3 regions of the Mangrovibacter sp. MFB070 genome follow, and region 2 is predicted to be linked to each of the others. Evidence: predicted binding sites of a transcription regulator. Region 2 holds the regulator's gene; each other region holds the start of a gene.
The links. The regulator PhoB, encoded in region 2, activates phosphate uptake and scavenging genes when phosphate is short. The targets are predictions, from matches to a motif close to CTGTCATAAAACTGNCNNAT.
Positions count from the first base shown of each region.

Region 1 (8,246 bases), on a different contig from region 2:
TAGGATCACCGGCAGGTATACCATCAGGTTCAACATTCTCAAGGCGCAACACATCCCCCATAATCTGGCTGAAGACTGGAGCTGATACCGCACCACCATAGTACTGGCCATTTGAAGGATTATTAATGACCACAACCAGTGCAAAACGCGGATCACTGGCAGGCGCAACTCCGGCGGTATAGGCAATATAATTATCGATGTATTTACCATCCGGGCCGATTTTTTTCGCGGTCCCGGTTTTAACAGCAACCCGATAGTCTTTTACTGCTGCCTTAATGCCGCCACCACCAGGCAACGCCACACTTTCCATCATGTGTTCAACTTCATGAACGATCTTTTCTGGCATTACCCGCGTTCCGACAACTGGCGGGTCGACACGGGTTATCGAGAGTGGGCGGGAAATGCCAAAGCTGCCTATCGTGGCGTAGACGTGAGCAAGTTGCAGAGGCGTTACCATCATGCCGTAACCGAATGAAAACGTCGCGCGATCCAGTTGGCTCCAGAAACGCCGGTTTGGCATGTAGCCTGAGCTTTCCCCAGTCAATCCAAGACCGGTGCTTTGCCCAAAACCAAATGCCTTATACGTGGTTATCAAATCCTGTATTGGCATTGCCAGTGACAAGTGTGACACCCCGGTATCACTCGATTTTTGCAGAATACCGGTCAGCGATAACTCCGGGTACCAGCCAACATCGCGAATACGGTGCCCATCCACAACATAGGGGTGTGTATCAATCACATCATCGGGTTTAACAATACCCGCTTTTAACGCCGTCATTATCACCATGGGTTTGACTGTCGAGCCTGGTTCAAATGTGTCACTTATTGCCCGGTTACGGAAATCATCCAGTTTTGCGCCATCGCGATTATTTGGGTTGTAAGTGGGGTAACTCGCCATTGCCAGAATTTCCCCTGTGCGCACATTAATCAGCACAGACGCACCCGAGTCTGCTTTGTTCCAGCGAACAGCATTACTTAATGCATCTTCGGTTACTGTCTGTAACCGTTTATCGATACTGAGAATAATGTTATGGGCTGGCGTACCAGGAACCTCGGTAATATTTTCCACTACATGCCCATAACGGTCTTTACGTACCAGGCGCTTGCCTTCCTTGCCAAGCAACTGGCTATTGAAGCTTTTTTCCACACCCTCAATGCCCTGCCCATCAATATTGGTAAAACCCAGCAGATTCGAGGCTATATGCCCGGAGGGATAAAAACGACGAGACTCTTCGCGCAAAGCAATGCCTGGCAGATTAAGTTTATCTATCCAGTGCGCCTGTTCAGGGTCAACCTGACGGGCAAGGTAGATGAAGCGCCCTTGAGGGTTCTGGTTGATACGTTCGGAGAGAGAATTAAGGGATATTTTCAAGGCACTGGCTAACGCCTGCCAGCGGTCATTAACCTTAACACCGCCTTTCTCAATTACGGTTTTAGGATCGGCCCAAATTGCTTCCACAGGGACACTGACTGCCAGAGGGTCGCCATTGCGGTCCTCTATCATGCCGCGCGGCATGATAATAGGCTCCTCGCGCAATGAACGCATATCCTCTTGTTGCACTAACGGCCCAGGCGAAATTATTTGCAACCAGCCAACCCTGCCGAGTAATAGAACAAGGCTCAGGAGTATAGCAAGACACAACAGCCCGAAACGCCATGAAATGAAGTTACCCGTTGGCAATACAGGATTTTTCTTCACAAACATCCCTTCTGAAACAATAAAAATGACGCTGAAATTAGAACCTAACCACTATCAGAAAGGGGGAAAACTCTGCTAATACCTTCACGATATTGCAACAAGACACAAACAGAAGCGGGATGTGAAATATTTTGTAAGATATTGCCAAATCCCAGAAAGATAAAAGCCCCGCTATAAGCGAGGCTTTTGAATTGTGATGTATGTGCGTGGCTTGCGCCGTGCAACTTACAGCGCTACAACGTTAACCGCTGCCGGGCCTTTCTGACCATCCTGAATTTCGAACTCTACGTTCTGGCCTTCAGCCAGAGTTTTGAAGCCGTTACCCTGGATTGCAGAGAAGTGAACGAACACATCTTTGCTGCCATCAGCAGGAGTAATGAAACCAAAACCTTTTGCTTCGTTGAACCACTTAACTTGACCTTTGATCTTTGCCATTTCTAAATTTCCTTAGTTTGTTTCTACGCCCACAGGCATACCTGAGATAAAACAGAGACATTACTGCTTGAGGCACTAATAAAAGGTTCGGCAGAGAAGCGGTATTCAACGACAACGTGTTTACTCAAAACTTCTTTACTGAAAATGCCACACATAAACAGAACTGTACCTCGTTTGACTCAAAGTGTTATCACATACAACGTTTATAATGGCAAGCCATTTTTAAACGTGCATCGATCTAACGCACAAATTCAGTAAGTTAGTTTTCATGAATGCACAGTTATGCGCAAATATTCATTAAACAAAACTTATGGTCACGGTTAATTCTGTGACTGTGCTGCTATATTGATGTAACTTTTCTAACATAGACCAATCACTTCCCTGCGTCCAGCGGCTCTCAGCAAAAGAGATATAGAAAATTCTGCTGGATGAATACAACGCATAGCTATGCAGTTTCAATTGCCTTAACAAGGCCCGCTTCAGTGCAATAATGTGATTCAGATTCCATTCTGGAACATGCACCAAAATAATGACAGTTTAATGAACCTGCATCAAAATAATGCAAAGATTTATTTACCCATGAATAAAAAGAGTCAGTTCCAATCACCCGGGCATATATATAACCAAAGGAATATGATAATAATTAAATGTTATTTTTAATTAACTCATGGTACTGACCTATTCTGCAGCATTGAAAATATTTCGAATCTTCTCCTTTATTTTTCAACGCCTGCAGTAGTTTATCGGGTGGTTCATCAATGGATTCATCGGCAAGCTCAAATACCCCCCAATGGATGGGGATAGCATACGGCCGGCCAATTTGCTGCCACACTGAAACGCTTTCTTCAGGCGACATATGATGCGGATGCATGAACCATTCTGGTGCATAGGCCCCAACAGGCAAGGCAACCATATCCGGTTGGCCAACGCGCAATACAAAATCAGACAGTTGCGGAAAGTAACCCGTGTCGCCACTGAACCAAAACCGGCAATCGTCACTTTCAAGAACCCATCCACACCATAAGGAACGGTTACGGTTCCACGGTGTTCTCATACTCCAGTGTTGAGCCGGAACCGCGGTTAATACCAATCCTTGCCAGACATATGACTGCATCCAGTCGAGTTCTATAACCTGTTGAATGCCACGCCGCATAAACCAGTTACCCAACCCGAGTGGAACGAAATAGCAGGCCTGGGGATGGTAACGCTTTAACTGACTGATAGCCGTGCTGTCGAGGTGGTCATAATGGTTATGAGAAATGACAACAGCGCCGACTGGCGGTAACTCAGCGACGGACGTACAGGGAGGCGTTTTGCGTGACGGCCCGGCAAAAGAGACCGGTGATGCACGCTGAGAAAAAACCGGATCAATAAGGATATTAATACCGTTCAGACGGGCCAGAACAGAAGCATGTCCCAGCCACCAAATCCCGTCTTCCTCTGTGGAAAAATCGGCGCGCTGCCACCAGGTACTAATAAACGCGTCGTAACCCGCGGCCGGAGGATGAGGCAACTTCGCCTGTTTGCGTTCTGCACGCCATTTATCGAGGTCTCCGGGGCGATGGCCGGCAGCAGGGTCAAGATTCACAAAACCGTCAATACGGTGATGCGCTTTCTGGGCGTTAAACCAGGGGTTTTTCCAGGCCATACTGTCAAATGCCACCGCTCACAGTGCTCAGGACTTAACGTTCAGCAACCAGACGGATAAAATCATCACCTTCTTCTTGTGTTGCTACCTGTGGAGCTGGCTCAGAGCCAGAATCTTCATGGCTGACTTCTGCCTGTTCATTGGCATCACACAAGCGGCGCAGTAACACGATTTGGCGTTTCTGTTGATCTACCAGTGTATTGAGTAACGCGATTTGCTGGTTAGCTTTAACGCTTGCGCGGTTAACAAAAAACCAAAGAACGAGACCGAGGATAACCATTATTGCCGAAATCACCAGGGGCATAAGTGTTACAGTGCCCGGGTTCATTACATTGTCCATCTTACCACCTCAAAAAAAAACCATTATACCACCGGCACTACAGTGAAAAGCCAGCGACATAAAGCTTACCAGGGAATGTACTTATTAATTGTACAAATACCGCTGAAAAACTGGACATCCTGGTCGCACATCACGTTAAAAACCTGTAACCACACCAGCAACGAGGCCAACAGTAGTGCCACCAGGAGTACCCATCGGTATTTTCTCACCATATTCTCCAGTTATCGATCATTGGCAATAAGATAGCATGCTAATGTTAAACCAAGTGTCTCTGCATACAGGATACGCTTTTCGGATTCATCATATTGCCATCTTCCCCTTCAGAATTGATGATACTGGAATAATATCAATGATAAAGAGGTTCTATGCGCCTGATTATTCGTTTAGTTATTGCTCTTGCAGTGTTGTGGGTTGGTTTACTGGTGAGTGGCTATGGCATTTTAATCGGTTCACATGAGAATGCCGCCGGGCTTGGTATTAAGTGTAACTACCTGACGGCCCGGCATGTTACATCTGCTCAGTACCTGCACCTGGACAATAATTTTCTTGGTGTCACCAGTTGCCCGCTGCTGCGTAAAACTGACGAAGTGATTGATACCGGGCAATAGTCAACAACGCACCGGCTGGCCGGTGCGTTTATTACCTCTCAGTACAACTCAGAATGGGTAGTCGTTGTAACCCATTTGCTGGGAAATAATACGTGCAGCATTGTGCAACATGCTAACGTATTCATGCAGTTTATCTTCAGAGAAACGTAACGTTGGGAAAGAAATACTCAACCCGGCGATCACCACACCAAAGCGGTCAAAGACCGGCACGGCGATACAACGCAACCCTTCTTCCTGCTCTTCGTTATCTTCCCCAAAGCCCTGTTTGCGCACAACTTCCAGCACTTCAAGTAACTCTTCAGTACTGGAAATTGTCCGATCAGTACTACGGGTGTACTCAACATGTTCGAGAATCGACAATACTTCATCGCGATCACGCCAGGCTAACAACACCTTCCCAATAGCAGTACTGTGTAACGGGTTACGCCGGCCAATACGCGAATACATGCGCAGGTTGTACATTGAATCGATTTTATGGATGTAAACGATACTGTCTTCATCCAGCGCACCCAGGTGAATAGTCTCTTTCGTTAAACGGGAAATTTCCCGCATTTGCAGGTCTGCGCTGCGAATAAGATCGACGTTTTGTAACGCTTTAGCCCCCAGTTCGAACAACTTCAGGGTGAGAGAGTATTTTTCTGACTCGCCTTCCTGAGCTACATAACCAAGGGATTTCATGGTTTGTAAAAATCGATACACTGTGCTTTTGGACATCATCACGCGTTGCGACAGTTCAGTGATACCAATCTCTCGCTCCTCACCCAGTGCCTGAAGAATCCCAAACACCTTCAGCACTGAAGATACAGAATCAGGCTGTTTATCCAGATCTGCCACTGACATTAATCACCTCTATCGCGCATGTTTTATAAAATTCAGAACCGGTTTTTAGTATATGTGGATGGCAACTTGCCCGCAACGAGTCATCGCTTATTCGTTACAAATCTGCGACATATAGCAGATATATAAATGTTATAATGTGCACTATCATTACAATGTCGGTACAGCTCACATTTTTCTATGGAAAAAACACTTTCTGATGGTCTGCCGCTGCCTCAGCGTTATGGTGCAATTGCCACAATAGCCATTGGTATCATGATGGCAGTTCTGGATGGCGCAATTGCGAACGTTGCCCTGCCCACCATTGCCCGCGACCTGAATGCCTCTGAGGCCGCCTCTATCTGGATAGTCAACGCCTATCAAATCGCCATTGTCGTTAGCTTACTGACATTCTCATTTTTGGGTGACATGTTTGGTTACCGGCGAGTCTACAAAACCGGTCTGGTCTGTTTTACCGCCACATCGTTTTTATGTGCCCTTTCCCCAAACCTTGAAATGCTCACAGCAGCGCGGGTTCTGCAAGGGATTGGCGGCGCAGCACTGATGAGTGTAAACACGGCACTGATTCGGCTGATTTACCCGCAGTACCAGTTAGGCCGCGGTATGGGGATTAATTCATTCATTGTCGCAGTGTCTGCAGCAGCAGGGCCAACTGTTGCTGCTGCAATACTCTCCGTCGCCAGCTGGCACTGGCTGTTTTATGTCAACGTTCCATCCGGGATTATTGCCCTGTTGCTGGCTATGCGCTTTTTGCCACCCAACCCACAAGGAGCCAAAAAACAAAGCTTCGACTTACCCAGCGCCATTATGAACGCCCTGACATTTGGTTTGCTGATTACTGCGTTAAGTGGCTTCGCTCAGCAACAGGCAGGGATTATTACACTCGCAGAATTGGTCTCCGCGCTGATTATTGGTTTCTTTTTCGTTCGTCGCCAGCTAACCCTCACTGTACCTCTGCTGCCAGTTGATCTGCTGCGCATCCCGCTGTTCACGTTATCGCTGTGTACTTCTGTGTGTTCCTTCTGTGCGCAAATGCTGGCACTGGTCGCATTGCCTTTTTACTTGCAGTCCACCATTGGGCGTAGCGAAGTAGAAACCGGTTTATTATTAACGCCATGGCCGCTGGCAACCATGGTGATGGCGCCGCTTGCCGGGCGGCTGATTGGTCGTTTCCATGCTGGTCTGCTGGGTGGGCTGGGTATGCTTCTGATGCTGACAGGGTTGTTTGCGTTGGCCTTCTTGCCTGGCACACCAACCGATGTGGATATTATCTGGCGAATGGCCTTGTGTGGCGCAGGTTTCGGCTTATTTCAGTCGCCTAATAACCATACCATTATTGTTTCAGCCCCGAAAAACCGCAGCGGTGGTGCCAGTGGCATGCTTGGCACGGCAAGGCTGCTTGGGCAAAGTAGTGGTGCCGCGCTGGTTGCGTTAACACTGAATCTTTCAGCGACGCAGGGAACCCAATACGCACTGATAATGGCTGGTTGTTTTGCTACTGCCGCCTGTATTGTCAGCAGCTTGCGGGTCACACAGGCATTGCCCGAGAACTGACAGTTGCTGTAGTTCACGGCAACAAAGCCGTGCCCGTTCACTAACTTCATATATAAAAAAGGCGTGCCCGATGCACGCCTTTTATGTTGAACCTGTACAGCGGGATTATTTCAGGTACTGGCCGGTACGCAGCGCTTCAATACGTTTATCCAGTGGCGGGTGAGACAAAAACAACTCGCTTAATGTTTTTGACTTCCCGTTAATGCAAAACGCCATCATGCTGCTCGCTTCCTGCGGTTCGTAGCTGGTTTTCAGTCGCTGGAGTGCCGCTATCATTTTTTCACGGCCAACCAAACGCGCTGAACCGGCATCAGCATGGAACTCACGGTAGCGGGAGAACCACATAGTGATAATGCTCGCCAGGATACCAAACACCAGTTCGAGTACCATTGAAACCGCGAAATAGATCATCGGGTTGCCATTTGTCTCTTCACCATCATCACGGTTTCCTGACAGGAACCCGGCTGCAATTTGCGCCAGAATACGCGAGATAAAGATAACAAAGGTGTTCACCACCCCCTGAATCAGCGTCATGGTGACCATATCGCCATTCGCGACGTGGCTTATCTCATGAGCAATAACCGCTTCGGCTTCATCACGGCTCATATTTTGCAGCAACCCGGTACTGACCGCGACCAGTGACGCATCGCGACGGGCACCCGTTGCAAAAGCATTAATATCCGGAGCGTGATACACCGCAACCTGCGGCATAGCAATCCCCACTTGCTGTGACTGCCGACGGACAGTTTCAAGTAACCAGTGCTCCGTCTCGTTACGGGGTTGCTCAATCACTTCCCCACCGACAGAACGTAACGCCATCCATTTGGACATCAGCAGCGATACAAAAGAGCCACCGAAGCCAAACAGCAGGGCCATAATCAATAACCCCTGGACACTGCTTGACTGAATTCCGGTCAGGCTCAGCACCAGCCCGAAAACCACCATAACGGCCAGGTTGGTTAACAGGAAAAGCGCAATTCGCATCATATATTTGTTTACCTCGTTTTAACAAAACGCTCTACGCGATGAATCACATCGTAGGGGTATCGTGTACATTTTCAAGAGCCAGATGCTGGCAAGTGCTTAAAAAAACATAACTTTACATTTTGTCTTAATTTACTGACG
Region 1 covers NZ_JJMI01000021.1:29,013-37,258, reverse strand. Annotated here, with positions in the region: gene ftsI (peptidoglycan glycosyltransferase FtsI) at 1-1,705, opposite strand, end outside; gene cspE (transcription antiterminator/RNA stability regulator CspE) at 1,925-2,134, opposite strand; gene DT73_RS25450 (DUF2627 domain-containing protein) at 2,158-2,289, opposite strand; gene DT73_RS08945 (MBL fold metallo-hydrolase) at 2,778-3,782, opposite strand; gene DT73_RS08940 (YebO family protein) at 3,817-4,122, opposite strand; gene mgrB (PhoP/PhoQ regulator MgrB) at 4,188-4,331, opposite strand; gene DT73_RS08930 (YobH family protein) at 4,488-4,730, shown strand; gene kdgR (DNA-binding transcriptional regulator KdgR) at 4,779-5,570, opposite strand; gene DT73_RS08920 (MFS transporter) at 5,748-7,121, shown strand; gene htpX (protease HtpX) at 7,227-8,108, opposite strand.
Region 1: kdgR (DNA-binding transcriptional regulator KdgR) is a predicted target of PhoB. The motif match lies at 5,662-5,681, and genes of this name have one in related genera.

Region 2 (8,246 bases):
TAAGTCTTGCAGTACTTCATCTTTGAGTGCGTCTTTTTCGGTTTTGCGTAGCTTGCGCCCCTGGTCGGCTTCGAGTTTATTAATTTTTGCTTCCAGTGACTGCTTGATAACAGGTGAAGGGATAATCTTTTCTTCTTTGCGGGCACAAATCATAATTTGCCCGGCTACCGCGTGAGTTAATGCATCGCCACCTTTGGCTCCCATCGGTGCAACCCAGCCTGTCTTTGCCATATCCTGGCTACCGCATGGGCGAAATGCCATATCAGCCAGTTTTTGTTCCATTTCTTCCGCACGCAGTGATACGTCACGGTTTAAGCGGTAGACCATTAAATTTTTGAACCACAGCATGTTTGTTCCCCGGCTGTTAGTAAAAAGGCAGCGGGCATGATACCCAATTGGCGCGAGCCTTTCATTGCCTTTTCCTGATACGCAACATAGGCTCTGTTCATTGGGCCAGAAAATAAGGAGTGACAGGTGAGAATTGGCATTGATCTGGGTGGGACAAAAACGGAAGTAATAGCCTTGAGTGACGCGGGTGAGCAACTGTTTCGCCACCGGGTGGCAACCCCACACGGTGATTACCAGGAAACATTGAATGTCATTGTTGAGTTAGTTAACCAGGCTCAGGCCCATACCGGGCAACAGGGTACTGTCGGCATTGGTATTCCGGGAACCTTGTCACCACAAACGCACCTGGTCAAAAACGCCAATTCTGTTTGGCTGAATGGGCAGCCTCTGGACCAGGATCTCACCGCAAAATTAGGGCAACCGGCTCGCCTGGCAAATGATGCCAACTGCCTTGCGGTGTCTGAAGCTGTTGATGGCGCGGCAGCGGGTGCCGGGGTGGTATTCGCAGTGATTATTGGCACCGGGTGTGGCGCCGGAATCGCCATTGGTGGGCGCTGCCATGCGGGAGGCAACGGGACTGCCGGTGAGTGGGGGCACAATCCACTGCCCTGGATGGATGACGATGAGCTACGCCACCGGGATGATGTCGCCTGCTATTGCGGCCAGCGTGGCTGCATTGAGACCTTTATCTCCGGGACAGGCTTCGCGACCGATTACCAGCGGCTGAGTGGCCACTCACTTCGCGGTAGTGAGATTGTTGCCCTGGCAGCAGGAGGTGATGCTCTGGCAGAACAGGTTTTATGCCGTTATGAGCAGAGGCTGGCTAAATCACTGGCGCATGTAGTGAATTTGCTTGATCCAGATGTGATTGTGCTCGGCGGTGGCATGAGCAATGTTGACCGTTGGTACCAAACCGTACCGGGGTTAATGAATAACTGGGTATTTGGGGGCGAATGCACCACCCCGGTTCTCAAGGCCAAACATGGTGATTCCAGTGGTGTCCGGGGTGCTGCCTGGTTATGGCCGCAAGAGAAATAAGCGCAAACCCGGGTAAGCCAGAGCCAGTGTGAAAGTGAGCCATTACTGACATAACTTTTGGCGTGGCTTTTGATATAGCTTTTAACATAGCTCATAGCTCATAGCTCATAGCTCATAGCTCATAGCTCATAGCTCATAGCTTTTAACATAGCTTTTAACGTCGTTTTTGGCATAACCAGGGGTATTGCTAAAAGGGTATCTCAGGCGTGAGTACGGCTGCATATTGCCGGTACTCACGCCCCACACAAAAGTGAGCCATCACTTACTTTTGTGCACTAGCTGTCCACTGCGAAATGTTTATCCAGCCTGCTGTACCCCAGCCCGTTCACTTTCCGGACTTTGATTTGCACCGGAATACGTTCTTTCATGGCAGCTACATGGCTGATAACACCAATGATTTTGCCGCTGGCATTGAGGGTATCCAGTGCATCAAGGGCGGTATCCAGGGTTTCTGCATCCAGGGTACCAAAGCCTTCATCAAGGAATAATGAATCGATACGGGTTTTATGGCTCACCAGGTCAGACAATGCCAGCGCCAGTGCCAGGCTGACCAGGAAGCTTTCCCCACCTGATAATGTCCGGGTATCGCGCACTGCATCGGCCTGCCAGGTATCCACTACCTCGAGCTCCAGCGCTTCGTTATTTTTACGTTGTAACAGATAACGGCCATGTAACCGGTGCAGTTGCTGGTTAGCCAGCCATACCAGGTTATCCAGTGTCAGCCCCTGAGCAAATTTGCGGAACTTATCACCTTCTTTGGAACCGATCATTTCATTCAATGCGCCCCAGTCGGTGGCTAATTGCTGCTGTTGTTCAAGTGAGAGAAGCAGGCTTTGTTGCTGTTCCCTTTGGCGGGTATCGTGCTCCAGTTGCTGGCGCAGTGCCCCCTGGCCGGAGGTATTCTCACGCCACTGGGTGTTAACCAGCGCCAGTTGTGCTTCCAGTTCGCTCTGGGTGTCCTGTTCGCTAAGGTGCTCCGGGCGTGCCGCGTTATGCGCGGCAAGCTGTTGATGAGCCTGTTCTGCCAGTGCTGTTTGCTGTTGTACCTGTTGGGCCAGCGCGGCCAGCCGGTCGGCCAGTTGCTGGCGAGTAGTGTCATCGAGCAATGCTGCTGTCATTGCGTCTATTGATGCAAACTGGCTGGCCTGCAGGGCGTTATCCAACTGGCGTTGGTATTGTGCAAGTTGCTCTTTTTCCTGCTGCAGTTGTTGGGTAAGTGCTTCAGACTGGCTGTGTAACGCCACCCATTCGCTGTTATGCCGTGACCACCCCTGGACCAGTTGTTGCTGGGTTTCTTCGTTTGGTAGTGGTGTATCACTGCCATCGTCTTCCAGTGTCTGGAGAATCTGCCTGATAGCTTCGTCGTCGGTATTCAATTGTGCGAGCAGGGCTTGTTGCCGCAGGAATTGTTCACGCGTTTTTTCACGCGCAGCCAGCCAGGCTTCAACTTCACCTGGCTGTGGCCAGGACAGTTGCCATGTTGCCAGTGTGGTTTGCAGGGTGAGGCGTTGTTGTTCGCATGATTGTGATAATTCGGTGACTTGTGCCCGGGTCTGTTCTACCAGTGCCTGTTGCCCCAGCCATACCTGGTGAGCCTGAAGTTGAGCCTGATAAGCCTCGCTTTCACTTAACCATTGGGTGATATCGCCCCCCGGAGCTACCGAAAGATTCAGTGCCTGGCACAATTCAGCCCATTGCTGCTGATAGCGTTCCAGTGACTGTTCAACACTGGCCTGCTGGCGGGTTAACTGTTCTGTTTGTGCGGCCAGTGCATCATGCTGGCCTTTTAACGTTGCGCCTTCTTCTGCCAGAAGGCGCTTACGCTCTTCCAGTTCAGCTTTGCGCCGCTGGTTTTCGCCCGGTTGCAATGCCTGGTAATGGGCAACTGCCGGGTGCTCTGTTGCTCCACATAATGGGCAGGGTTGCCCAGCCTGCAGGCGTTCCCGCTCGGCATTCAGGTTAACAATGGTGCTTTCCAGCTCACAGATCCTGGCTACATCCTGGTACTGCTGGTTAACTTCAGCCCAGGCTTTGCGCCGTTCAGCAAGCTGTTCCCCAGCCTGTTGATAACGTTGCTGTTGCTCATTTCGTTGCTGTTGTAACTGTTGGTGCTGTTGGCGAAGCGGGGCAAACTCAAATGCCAGCCGCCTGAGTTGTTCGCGTTTAGCCTGGTGGCGCTGGTGTTCTGCCAGACGTGCAATGGTTTCGTCTGCGGTTAATGAGAGTGCCGGGTGCGCCTGCGCTGCCAGTTTTTCTTGCTGCGTTGCCAGGGTTTGCTGCAAGGCTGCGAGCTGTTTGTTGTCATCCCGGTAGCGGGCAAAGCGACTGCGCCAGCCAGCCAGTTCGTGCTGCCATTCACCCACGGCCTGGTGTTCGCCCAGCCAGCCAGTAATAGCCTGGCGCTGTGTTTCTATATAAGTGGATTTATTCCGGGCGGAGAGCCATACCTGCTGGCGTACCTGGCCCGCGGTACTCAGGCGTTGCGACAACACAGCCAGTTGCTGCTCCAGGTGGTGAACCCGTGCCTCCTGGCCTGTACATTGTTGCCATACCGGGCGTAACTTTTCGGCGGGCAGAGCGAGTGCCAGGCGTGCGCGGTCTGGTTCTGCTGCCTCAGAATCACGTTTTGCCTGAGCCAGTTTTTGCTCAAGCTGGCTGATTTGCTGCTGTTGCTGCGCTAATTGCTGCAACCACTGAACTGCAGACTGCACCTGGCGTTGTTGCCTAAGTAACTGCTGCTCCTGCTGTACCAAAGTGGCAACCTGGTTTTCCAGCGCTGCCCGTTCACCGTCCGTAAGGCATTGCACGCCGCTGGCTTTAGCCTGTAACTGTTCCAGTTGCTGTTTGTGTTGTTTCCATGTGTCGAAAATCAGTGCGGAGATTTGCCCATAAATTTCTGTGCCGGTGAGTTCTTCCAGCAATTCTGCCCGTGCTTTTGCATCGGCATTAAGAAAAGCGGCAAATTGCCCCTGGGAGAGCAACATTGAGCGAGTGAACCGGTCATAGTCCAGCCCGGTCAGGCGGGCAATGGTTTCCAGCTTGTCTTTCACTTTGTCGGCAACAATTTTGCCATCTGCACAACGGGCCAGCTCCACTCTTGGTGCCTGGAGTTTGCCATCGGGCTGGTTGCGAGCCCGGTTCTGGCTCCAGAAGGCACGCCAGGCAACACCTTTAACTTCGAATTCCACCTCAGCAAGGCATTCTGCGGTATCTCTCGTCATCAAATCGTTGCTGGACTGGGAAATGGTGCTGAGGCGTGGTGTCTGGTGATATAGCGCCAGGCAAATGGCATCCAGCAATGTGGTTTTGCCTGCGCCGGTTGGCCCGGTAATAGCAAACAAACCGTTGCTGTTGAACGGCGACTGAGTAAAGTCGATTTTCCATTCACCTTTGAGTGAATTGAGGTTCTTTAACCGCAGCGTCAGAATTCTCATGACTTGGGTTCCTCTTCCAGGCGGTGCAGGGTTTCTGCAAACAACCCCCGCAGGCGCGACGCCTGGCTTTCATCCAGATTTTCTTGTGCCAGACGGCGCTCAAAAACTTCGCTGGTACTGAGTTCGCTCAGGGTTTCTTTTTGTTGGTTAGCGATGATTTTTTCCCGTTGCTCGCGGCTGCGGCGCAATAACACAATTTCTACTGGTAAATCAGCGGTTAGTGCCTGTAGCTGTTTTTGCATGTCGTGGAGATACTGGTCTGTAGTGAGTTCAATATCAAGCCAGGTAACAGGCGTTGAAGGGGCATCCCGCCAGGCTTCCAGTTGCTGTTTAATGCTTTCCAGTGAGCCTTTGAGCATTAACAATGGTTGGGTTACTGGCACCGGGAGTGGAGTTACGGCGCTCAGTTCACCTTCAGAGAAATCCACCATCAGAACCATTTTTGTGCTGTTGGTTTCGTCAAAACTCAGTGCAATGGGCGACCCACAGTAGCGGATATGCTCACTACTGGTGACCTTTTGCGGGCGGTGAATATGCCCCAGCGCAATATAATCAGCCGGTGGAAATGCACTGGCAGGGAAGGCATCAAGGGTGCCGATATAGATTTCGCGCACAGCATCGCTTTTGCTGGCTCCAACGGTTGTCAGGTGGCCGGTGGCAATAATGGGTAATTTGCGGTTACCGCGCAAGTCACAGGCTGCCTCGTAGCCTTGCTGGTAATAGTGGTGAATGGCCCCGACCAGCTCTTGCTGCTTTTGTTGGCCACTTTGCCCGGACTGGCTTACCTGGATATCGCGTGGGCGTAAAAAAGGAACCGGGCAGAGTACCGCACCGGGTTCCCCGTTGCGAAGCGGTAATAAAATGGGGGCTTCGGTATCTGATGCACTGGCGATAACCCAGGTATTGAGGTAACCCAACAGTTCACGCGATTCGTTCAGTGTGGCGACGGAATCATGGTTACCGCCCAGCACCACGAGCGTGCAGCCGGTTGCCTGGAGTTGAACGACAAAGCGGTAATACAATTCACGTGCGTAACTGGGCGGTGAGCCTGTATCGAAGATATCGCCCGCTACGATGACTGCGTCAACCTGGTGCTGTTCAACCATTTCGGTTAGCCAGTTTAGAAAGGCTGCATGTTCCGGAGCACGGCTTTTGGTATAGAAATTTTGCCCCAGATGCCAGTCAGAAGTGTGAAGAATGCGCATAACCTGTCCTGGTTAGAAAGCGAAGTGGTGATTATATACATGTGGTGGATTAAGTTGCAGGTGTGTTGTTGCAAGCTGCGTAGCGGATTCCAGCGATAATGCGCGTTACTACTTGCTTTGCAGCAGAAGGAAACGCTTTGTCATAAAATAATATGACAGGTCATGTAATGGTCATTTTTTTCATAAAACTGTCATAAAACTGACGCATAATGACGCCGCGTTAAATTATTGTATATATTTACAGGGCTGATTATGGCGAGACGAATTCTGGTTGTGGAAGATGAAGCACCCATTCGTGAAATGGTGTGTTTTGTGCTCGAACAAAATGGTTTTCAGGCTGTTGAGGCGGAAGATTATGACAGTGCGGTAAACCAGCTCAACGAACCCTGGCCGGATTTAATTTTACTCGACTGGATGTTGCCGGGCGGCTCCGGGATTCAGTTTATCAAGCACCTGAAACGTGAAGCGATGACACGGGATATACCGGTAGTCATGCTGACGGCCCGCGGTGAAGAAGAGGACCGGGTCAGAGGGTTGGAAATTGGGGCAGATGATTACATCACCAAGCCGTTTTCACCCAAAGAACTGGTTGCGCGTATTAAAGCGGTGATGCGCCGTATCTCTCCGATGGCAGTAGAAGAAGTGATTGAGATTCAGGGGCTCAGCCTGGATCCGTCTTCTCACCGTGTCATGACTGGTGAGAACCCACTGGATATGGGGCCGACAGAATTTAAGTTGCTGCATTTTTTCATGACACACCCGGAACGGGTTTACAGCCGTGAACAACTCCTTAATCATGTATGGGGAACGAATGTTTACGTTGAGGACAGAACGGTAGATGTTCACATTCGCCGTTTGCGTAAGGCACTGGAACTCAGTGGGCATGATCGTATGGTTCAAACCGTTCGCGGTACGGGTTATCGCTTCTCAGCCCGTTTTTAATTATCTGGATGGAGTATGACCCGTGCTTGAACGGTTGTCATGGCGAAGGCTGGTACTTGAACTGGCGTTGTGTTGCATACCTGCTTTATTGCTGGGGGCGTTCTTTGGTTATCTCCCATGGTTTTTACTGGCGAGTGTGACAGGCCTGCTTGTCTGGCATTTTTGGAACCTGTTACGCCTTTCCTGGTGGCTGTGGGTTGACCGCAGTATGACGCCACCAACAGGTTCCGGGAGCTGGGAACCCTTGATGTATGGTATTCACCAGATGCAGATGCGCAATAAAAAGCGGCGCAAAGAACTGGGTAACCTGATCAAGCGGTTTCGCAGTGGCGCGGAATCTTTGCCGGACGCACTGGTCATGATGACAGAGGTCGGTGCCATATTTTGGTGTAATGGCCTTGCTATTCAGTTGCTTAATTTACGGTGGCCAGATGACAACGGGCAAAACATTGTCAATTTGCTGCGCTACCCGGAATTTAACCAGTACATCAAAAAACGCGATTTTGCGCGCCCTTTCAACCAGGTGCTGAACAATGGCCGCCATCTTGAATTTCGTATCATGCCTTACACCGACGGCCAGTGGTTGATGGTGGTGCGTGATGTAACCCAGATGCACCAGCTTGAAGGCGCCCGGCGTAACTTTTTTGCGAATGTCAGCCACGAATTGCGTACCCCACTGACCGTGTTGCAGGGCTACCTGGAAATGATGCAGGACCAGCCGCTGGAAGGCGTGGTGCGGGAAAAAGCGTTGGTCACTATGCGGGAGCAAACCTCTCGTATGGAGGGTTTGGTTCGCCAGTTGCTGACGTTATCTCGTATTGAAGCGGCACCGGCGCTGAGCCTTACAGATAAAATTGACGTTCCGCTGATGCTGCGCCTGGTGGATCGTGAAGCGCAAACCCTGAGCCAGGGGCGCCACCAGATAAGCTTTACGGTTGACCCGGCGTTACAGGTTTACGGTAGTGAAGAACAGCTCCGTAGCGCTATGTCTAACCTGGTCTATAACGCAGTGAACCACACCCCGGAAGGGACACTTATTCAGGTTAAATGGGAAAAAGTGGCTCATGGCGCGCGTTTCTCTGTGCAGGATAATGGGCCGGGGATCTCTCCTGAGCACCTGCCACGCCTGACAGAGCGTTTTTACCGGGTAGATAAAGCTCGCTCTCGCCAGACCGGAGGCAGTGGTCTTGGCCTGGCAATAGTCAAACATGCGCTTACCCATCATGATGCCCGCCTGAGTATTGAAAGTGCACCAGGCAAAGGAAGCTGTTTTTCTTTT
Region 2 covers NZ_JJMI01000025.1:468,335-476,580, reverse strand. Annotated here, with positions in the region: gene rdgC (recombination-associated protein RdgC) at 1-348, opposite strand, end outside; gene mak (fructokinase) at 475-1,386, shown strand; gene sbcC (exonuclease subunit SbcC) at 1,662-4,820, opposite strand; gene sbcD (exonuclease subunit SbcD) at 4,817-6,025, opposite strand; gene phoB (phosphate response regulator transcription factor PhoB) at 6,278-6,967, shown strand; gene phoR (phosphate regulon sensor histidine kinase PhoR) at 6,990-8,246, shown strand, end outside.

Region 3 (8,246 bases), on a different contig from region 2:
CGAAGCGGTGCTTTTGCACATTCCCGGCACCGACAGCACTCAGCCCGCGCCCGGGCGAACGTTCCACCGCCTCATGGCCTTCTGCATATAAGCGCCCCAGCAGCCCCGTGTCCTGCATCACAATTGCCAGTACACCAGCCAGCGGCCCAAGCCCCACGGCACGCACGAAAATCAGCCCCCAAATCGCCATGTCCACACCACGCAGCACATCGAACAGGCGGCGCATCAGCAGAGCAACAACGCCATTGACCCGGCCCTGCATCACGTTACGGGCAGCAAGGAAAGACAGAGGCAATGCAATGAACGTTGCCGTCAGAGTACCGGCAAACACAATCGCCAGCGTGATGCCAATTTGCCCCAGATAATACCCAAAGGGCCAGGAGGCAAAATCATGCCAGACAAACATGCGTGCGAAGTAACGCCCCAGTTGCCCCATACCCCGGGTGAACTGTTCCGCAGTAATGCCAAACTGCAGGAAAAACCAGACGTAATAGGCCACAACCGCCAGCGCAAGAATAGCAACACCGCGCAAATAGCGCCGTTGTGCCCGAAATAATTCAGGGTGAGAACTCCGGCACTGAGCGATATTCGGTTCCGTTTGCCACACACTCATGCTTTCCCCTCCAGCACCCAGCGACGCAACCGGCCTGAGCACAAATCCAGTAATGACACCACCAGGATAATCAACAGCAGCGTAATGCTCACCTGGTCATAACGGTCGAGCTTGATGTTGGTCATCAGCTCCTGGCCGATACCGCCCGCGCCAACCAACCCCAGAATGGTGGAAGAGCGGAAATTAATTTCCATGCGCATAAAGCTGTAAGATAAAAACAGCGGTTTCACCTGCGGCCACAGTGCGAAGCGCATGCGTTGCAGGCGGCTGGCACCACAGGCAGCAAGGCCGCGCACCGGGCGCGATGAACTGTTTTCAATAGCTTCATAGAACAGTTTGGTCAGGCTGCCCACGGTATGCAGCGCCAGCGCGAGAAAGCCGGGAATCGCCCCAATACCGAACGCCATCACAAACATCACCGCCCAGGCCAGTTCTGGCATAGTGCGCAAAAATGCCACCAGCGACCGCACGCCATAACGCAATGCCGGGTGTGTCCAGGTATTGCCTGCCGCCATAAAAGCCAGTACCACAGCCAGTGCAACGGCCACCAGGGTTGATGCCAGCGCCAGTTGCAGCGTTTCCCAAATCAGTGGTAACTGAATATGCAACCGGTAGCCCCAGTACAATAACGAGCCCTTAGTGTGCCCGTCGGCAAACAACTGGTTCCAGTGCAGTATTGGCAGGGTTTCAAACAGGTAATCAAAGAAGTGTGGCAGTGCCTGCCAGAGCGTAGTGAGGCTGAATTCCGCCACATTGCCTGCCGCCAGGTAAAGCCCCAATAAAACCAGAGACCAAAGCAAGGTATCGCGCTTTTGCTGGCGTTTAACTTGCTGGTAATACTGCTCAAATTCGGTGTTCGACGTCATGTGCGCTACCTGCGGTAAAACAACGCCCGGTGAGATAACCGGGCGCCAGTACCAAATAACTTAACGGGCTGTGACCAGCTCACGTTTCATATCAATGATTTGCTGGTAATCGGCAACAGTTGCCGGACCAACATGCTGTTCACCACCCACTGCTTTAGCGAAGCAGGCATGGTCTTCTTTATCCAGTTTCTTAATAGTTTCAACTACTTTGGCTTTGAAATCGGCTGGCAGGCTGTTGCTTACCAGGATCGGGCCATTGGGGATCAACGGCGATTTCCAGATGATGCGGATCTGTTTCATCAGATCAGGGTGATCCATACGAATCAGACGACCAAAGGCACCAGAGGTATAACCGGTGTTATAGTCGCCCACCAGTGAGGTCCAGGTGACGGCACCAGCGAACTGGCCGTTCAGTACACCCAGGATGTCCTGTTCATGGCCACCAGAGAAGGTCACACTGGAGAAGAAGTTGTTGTATTTGTTATCGGTGTTGCCGCCAAACTGCTGTTTGAAGGCATGGTTCGGGATCAGGTAGCCCGAGGTGGAATCCGGATCGGCAAAACCGAACGCTTTCCCTTTCAGATCTTCCAGTTTTTTATACGGGCTGTCGGCTTTAACGATCACGACAGAGTGGTAACCCCGTGACTGATCTTTGTCATCCACCAGAATACCCACAACATCCACAGCTTTCGGGTTGTTGATATACACCGATGCGTAAGACGAGGGTGACATACTCAGCACCATATCTACTTTGCCGCCCAGTAACCCCTGAATAACACCAGAGTAGTCAGACGAATTACGCAGTTTGGTATCTACATGCAGTTCTTTATCAAAGAACGTTTTCACACACTGGTTATCGCCAATTTGCTGTGTGGCATTTTGCCCACCCAAAATACCCAGATTCAGTTCTTTTGGCGCATCCGCCGCCATCGCGTTACCGGCCATGAATACGCCTGCCATCAGTGCCAGTGAACGAAAGGAGTGTTTCATAAGGTTTTTCTGCCTTTTCATTATCATTTGCCTGTGAGTCTTGTTGGTAAGGGTGCGTTAGTGAAGTTGGCTGATTTCATCGCCATAGAGTTGTTGCAGGGTGTCTTCTGTTAAACTTGCCGGGTGCCCGTCATACACCACGCGCCCGCTGGCAATGCCAATCACGCGCGAGCAATAGCTTTGCACCAGTTCTACTGAATGCAGGTTGACCATCACACTGATCCCACGCTGGCTGACCTGTTTCAGGGCATCCATAATGCGCTGGGTATTTTTCGGGTCGAGAGAGGCAACAGGTTCATCTGCCAGCAAAATACGCGGGTTCTGCATTAAGGCGCGGCAGATTGCCACGCGCTGCATCTGGCCGCCGGACAGGTTTTCTGCGCGCTGCAGAGCATGGGGCAGCAGGCCCATCCACTCCAGTAATTCAATAGCCCGTGCACGGTCGCTGTCCGGGAAAATTTTAAACAGGGATTTCAGTGTGCTGGTCTGGCTCAGGCGGCCCAACAACACGTTGGTTAACACATCCAGGCGCGGAACCAGGCAAAAGTCCTGGAAGATCATGCCGCATTCACTGCGCCACTGGCGTAACGCCCGGCCATGCAGTTCAGTAATATCCCGCTCGTCATCGTCGTCTTCCTGGCTCAGGATATGCCCGGATGTGGCGGTATGAGTGCCATTGAGCACATGTAACAGTGTGGATTTCCCTGCCCCCGAGCGGCCAATCACGCCCACCAGCTCACCGGCATGGAGATCAAAACTGATGCCATCCAGAACATTGTGCTGACCATTCCAGGATTTGCACAAATCCTGCACACTCAGCACTGTCTGTTGTGCAACCGGCTGAAGTTGCGGCTCCGGGGCTGCTAAGGTGGATTTTAAAAGTGCCTGCGCCATGTTCATTGTCATTGCCATCTGTCGGTTAAGGTGCCCCTATTAAGGCGAGCGCAGATGAATGTTTAATGACAATAAAATGATTAAACGGTGAACAACCCGCAGTTAGCGGTTACAGGGCCAGGGTCATGCCATCCCATGCGGGGGAAACAGATTCTGGCAGGCGGTTTTCCTGCAACCAGTTATCCAGCCCGTGGCTGATATGGGTAAGCCAGGTATGCTGCGGTTGTAGCGCATGGTGAATCGCCAGCGCCTGGGTGATGTCGTTATGGTTGCGCGGAGGAGTGCCGCCTGGCGGGTGGCTGCAATCCAGCACCAGGTTACCCAGTGGTACGCTTTGCAAAAATGCCAGCGTTTCAGGTGGTAGCCCGCAGGTGTCGCACAGCCAGGCCAGAGTATTACTGGATGTGCCGTGTTTCCTGAAAACATAGCCAAAGGTGATTTTTGAATGCTGCAAGGGTACTGGGGTGACGGTCATGCCTGGCCAGTGAACGGGTTCAAAAGGCGTGAAAGGAACCTGAAAATCCAGGATGCCGGGGTGTTTAAATAAATCGTCACAACCTTGTGAGTCCGGCGGGCCAAACACCGGGATCGGCTCACCCATGCCCCAGCGCAGCGGGAATAACCCCTGGACGTGGTCCATATGGTAGTGGGTGAGCACTATCCGGCTCAGTTCTCCTGGCGTAAAGCGCTGTTCAAGGTGGCACTGCCCGGCATCAATCAGTATGGTTTCATCACCGGACTGGAGCAGCGCGCTGCAAGGGCCGCGGGCATAGCGGTTATCCTGACGGGCACGCTGGCAGGCCAGGCAGCTACAACCAAAGACCGGCACTTGTTGCGCACCACCGGTGCCTAAAAAGGTGAGTTGCATAATGCATGGTTCTCCAGCAACTGGTTAAACGCCGCCAGGGTGTCTGCCAGCGCACCATCGTTATTCAGGCAAACAGCATTGGGTTCAGGAACGCAAACACTGCGTTGCAGGCGAAGGGCTATGGCCGCTTCGTCTTCTCGCCCCCGCAGGCGCAGGCGCCGGGCCAGCACATCTGAGGAAACCTGCAACACCACTGGGAACAGGCTATCGCCATAGCGCTCCCGGGCGGCGGGGAAATGCTGGCGGGAGCCATTTACCAGCACATTTAGCCCGCGCTGCAACCACAAATCAATTTCTATGCCCAGCCCATACTCACAGCCATGGGCCTGCCAGTGCAGTGCAAACAACCCGGCCTGCAGGCGGCGACGGAATTCGGTGGTGGTCAGCGCCACATGGTTTTCCCCGCCCGCAGAAGCCGGGCGGGTAATGTAGCGGTGGGCAATCACCAGCCCGGCAGGCGGCTGCGCCCGCAAGGCATCCAACAGGCTGTCTTTCCCTGAACCAGAAGGCCCCGTCAGCCAGATTAACCGCGCCATCAGTAAACCTGCCGCCCTTGTGACCAGACATGGCGCACCTGTGCATGCCCGTGGTGGGTATGTGCCAGGACCAGGTCTGCCCGCAACCCTTCAGCAATACGCCCGCGGTCAGCAAGGCCTATCGCCCGCGCCGGGTTTGCCGTCACCATTGCAATGGTCGCCGGGAGCTTCAGTGAATTACGCTCGTCTTTTGCCAGGCGAAACGCGGCATCCAGCAGGCTTGCCGGGTAGTAATCCGATGACAGAATATCCAGTAAACCACTGGTTGCCAGGCAGTGTGCCGCCACATTTCCTGAGTGCGAACCACCACGCACAATATTCGGTGCGCCCATTAAAATATTCAGGCCTTTATCCCGGGAATGCTGCGCGGCCTCATACGTGGTGGGGAACTCCGCTATTACGCTGCCTATCTCACAGGATTCATCCACATGCGCCGCCGTGGCGTCATCGTGGCTGGCCAGTGCCAGGCCGCGCTCACGGCATAATGCGGCGATCGCTTCACGGTTGGGGCGCGACCAGCGGGCCGCCAGAGCAACCTGTTCGCTTTCATACGCCGCCATTTCGCTGTCCGTCAGTTGGTATTTTCCCTGGTAATATTCACGGAATTTCTCCAGCGAAGCATACTGGCGCTGGCCTGGTGAATGGTCCATCAGTGACACAACTCGCAAAATATCAGTGTTCATCAGTTGTTCAAACAGCGGCAGCGTGGCGTGGTAAGGCAGCTCGCAGCGCAAATGCAGCAGGTGATCAGCCCGGTTGGCATTCCGGCCGCGGCTTTCCTGAATGGCGCCAATCATTTTTTCCAGGTTATCCATGCGGTGGCCGCCATCACGTACATCACCCACACCAATGGCATCCAGAACGGTGGTAATGCCGCTGGCAACCATCAACGCATCGTGGCTGCTCATGGCGGAGTGGGCAGGCCAGTCCACTCCCGGGCGCGGCGTGAAAAATTTATCCAGGTTGTCGGTATGCAGTTCAACCAGCCCCGGCAGTAACCAGTCCTGCTCGCCATCCAGCGCCTGTGGTAACTGACTGGTTGTTTCGCTGTAACTGCTAATCACCCCATCACGCACTTCCAATGAACCGGAAACCACTTCCTGCTCCAGTACCATACGTACATTGTTGATAATCATGCTTCTGTCTCCGCCACCATGGGGTTCATAATATGCAGGCGGTTTGCCACCCGTTCTCTGACTTCACGGTCATGAAAAATGCCGACAATCGCCGCACCACGGCTGCGGGCTTCTTCAATCAGCGCCACAACCGCCGCACAGTTTTTGTTATCCAGCGATGCGGTGGGTTCATCCAGCAGTAATACTGGCGACCGGGCAATAAACCCACGGGCGATATTCACACGTTGCTGCTCGCCGCCGGAAAACGTGGCAGGCGCCAGTGACCATAAACGTTGTGGTACGTTGAGGCGGGCGAGTAATTCACGGGCTTTGTCTTCGCACACATCGCGCGCTTCGCCCCGCTCCAGCAAAGGCTGCATCACCACTTCCAGCGCACTGATGCGCGGGATCACGCGCAGAAACTGGCTCACCCAGCCCAGCGTATCGCGCCGTAACGCCAAAATTTGCCGGGCGCTGGCAGTCACCAAATCAACCTGTTCGCCATGGTGATGTACGTTGATGCTGCCCGAATCGGGTAAATAGTTGCCGTAAAGCGTGCGCAGTAGTGTGGATTTACCGCTGCCTGAATGGCCGTGTAAGACCACACACTCCCCGGCGTTCACCTGCAGTGAAACCTGGTTAAGGACCGGCAACCGCGCCCCTTGCTGGTTGTGCAGCACAAAGGTTTTGCACAGCCCTTCTACATTTAGCATTGTCATGTTGAGTTACCCGAGAATGGAGGAAACCAGCAGTTGGGTATACGGGTGATGGGGGTCGTCCAGTACCCGGTCGGTCAGGCCGCTTTCCACCACCTGGCCTTGCTTCATCACTAACAGCCGGTGGGCCAGCAAACGCGCCACACCCAAATCATGGGTGACAATCACCACCGCCAGGTTGAGGTCCCGCACCAGGTTACGCAGCAGATCCAGCAACCGGGCCTGTACCGAAACATCCAGCCCGCCAGTTGGCTCATCCATAAATACCAGGGCCGGGCGGGTGACCAGGTTGCAGGCAATTTGCAGGCGTTGCTGCATGCCGCCGGAGAACGTTACGGGCAGGTCATCGAGCCGGGACGGGTCAATTTCTACATCCTGCAACCAGTGGCTGGCTTCTGCGCGAATATCACCATAATGGCGCGCACCGGCGGCCATCAGGCGTTCGCCAATATTGCCGCCTGCGGAAATGCGTGGGCGCAGCCCGTCAAGCGGGTGCTGGTGCACAACGCCCCACTCGGTGCGTAATAAGCGCCGGCGCGCGGCTTCGCTGAGTTGATACAGATTCTGCTCGCGGTAATGAATTGCGCCCTGTTGCGGCACCAGGCGGGCCGAGAGCGATTTCAGTAAGGTGGTTTTACCGGAGCCGGATTCCCCCACAATCCCCAGCACTTCGCCTGGAAAGAGGTCGAACGAGACATTTTCAAACCCTTTTCCGGGGGCATACAGGTGGGTCAGATTGCTGACACTAAGCAGTGGCTGTTCTTCAGGCATCATGTTGTTTTTCCTGCTGCTGGCGGCAATAGTCGGTATCGGAGCAAACAAATAAACGGGTGCCGCTGTCGTCCATCACCACTTCATCAAGGTAACTGTCACGCGAACCACACAGCGCACAGGGTTGGTCCCAGTGCTGGACATCAAAGGGGTGGTCGTCAAAATCAAGGCTTTCCACCTGGCAATAAGGCGGCAGTGCGTAAATGCGCTTTTCCCGGCCTGCGCCAAACAGTTGCAAAGCGGGCATCATGTGCATTTTGGGGTTATCAAATTTGGGAATGGGCGACGGGTCCATCAGGTAGCGCTGGTTAACCTTTACTGGGTAGGCATAGGCGGTAGCGATATGGCCATAACGGGCAATGTCTTCGTACAGTTTTACCTGCATCACTCCGTATTCTTCCAGCGCATGCATCTGCCGGGTTTCCGTTTCCCTGGGTTCAATAAAACGCAGGGGTTCCGGTACCGGCACCTGGTAGACCAGGATCTGGTCTTCGCGCAGTGGGGTTTCCGGAATACGGTGACGTGTCTGAATCAGGCTGGCGTCAGTAGTCCGTTCAGTAGCAGCCGCGCCACTTACCTTCTGGAAAAAGTGCCGGATGGACACCGCATTGGTGGTGTCATCGGCCCCCTGGTCAATCACCTTCAGGGTGTCGTCATCACCAATAATACTGGCGGTTATCTGGATACCGCCGGTTCCCCAGCCATAGGGCATTGGCATTTCCCGCCCGGCAAAAGGCACCTGGTAGCCAGGGATAGCGACCGCTTTGAGGATGGCGCGGCGAATGGTGCGCTTGGTTTGTTCGTCCAGGTAGCCAGGGTTATAGCCGGTTAAATCATGCATTTTTCTTTGCCTCCCGGGTGGCGCGAACCTGGTGTA
Region 3 covers NZ_JJMI01000005.1:131,440-139,685, forward strand. Annotated here, with positions in the region: gene phnE (phosphonate ABC transporter, permease protein PhnE) at 1-613, opposite strand, end outside; gene phnE (phosphonate ABC transporter, permease protein PhnE) at 610-1,479, opposite strand; gene phnD (phosphonate ABC transporter substrate-binding protein) at 1,540-2,469, opposite strand; gene phnC (phosphonate ABC transporter ATP-binding protein) at 2,527-3,363, opposite strand; gene phnP (phosphonate metabolism protein PhnP) at 3,473-4,231, opposite strand; gene phnN (ribose 1,5-bisphosphokinase) at 4,213-4,767, opposite strand; gene phnM (alpha-D-ribose 1-methylphosphonate 5-triphosphate diphosphatase) at 4,767-5,903, opposite strand; gene phnL (phosphonate C-P lyase system protein PhnL) at 5,900-6,601, opposite strand; gene phnK (phosphonate C-P lyase system protein PhnK) at 6,608-7,369, opposite strand; gene DT73_RS02485 (alpha-D-ribose 1-methylphosphonate 5-phosphate C-P-lyase PhnJ) at 7,362-8,210, opposite strand; gene DT73_RS02490 (carbon-phosphorus lyase complex subunit PhnI) at 8,203-8,246, opposite strand, start outside.
Region 3: phnC (phosphonate ABC transporter ATP-binding protein) is a predicted target of PhoB. The motif match lies at 3,416-3,435, and genes of this name have one in related genera.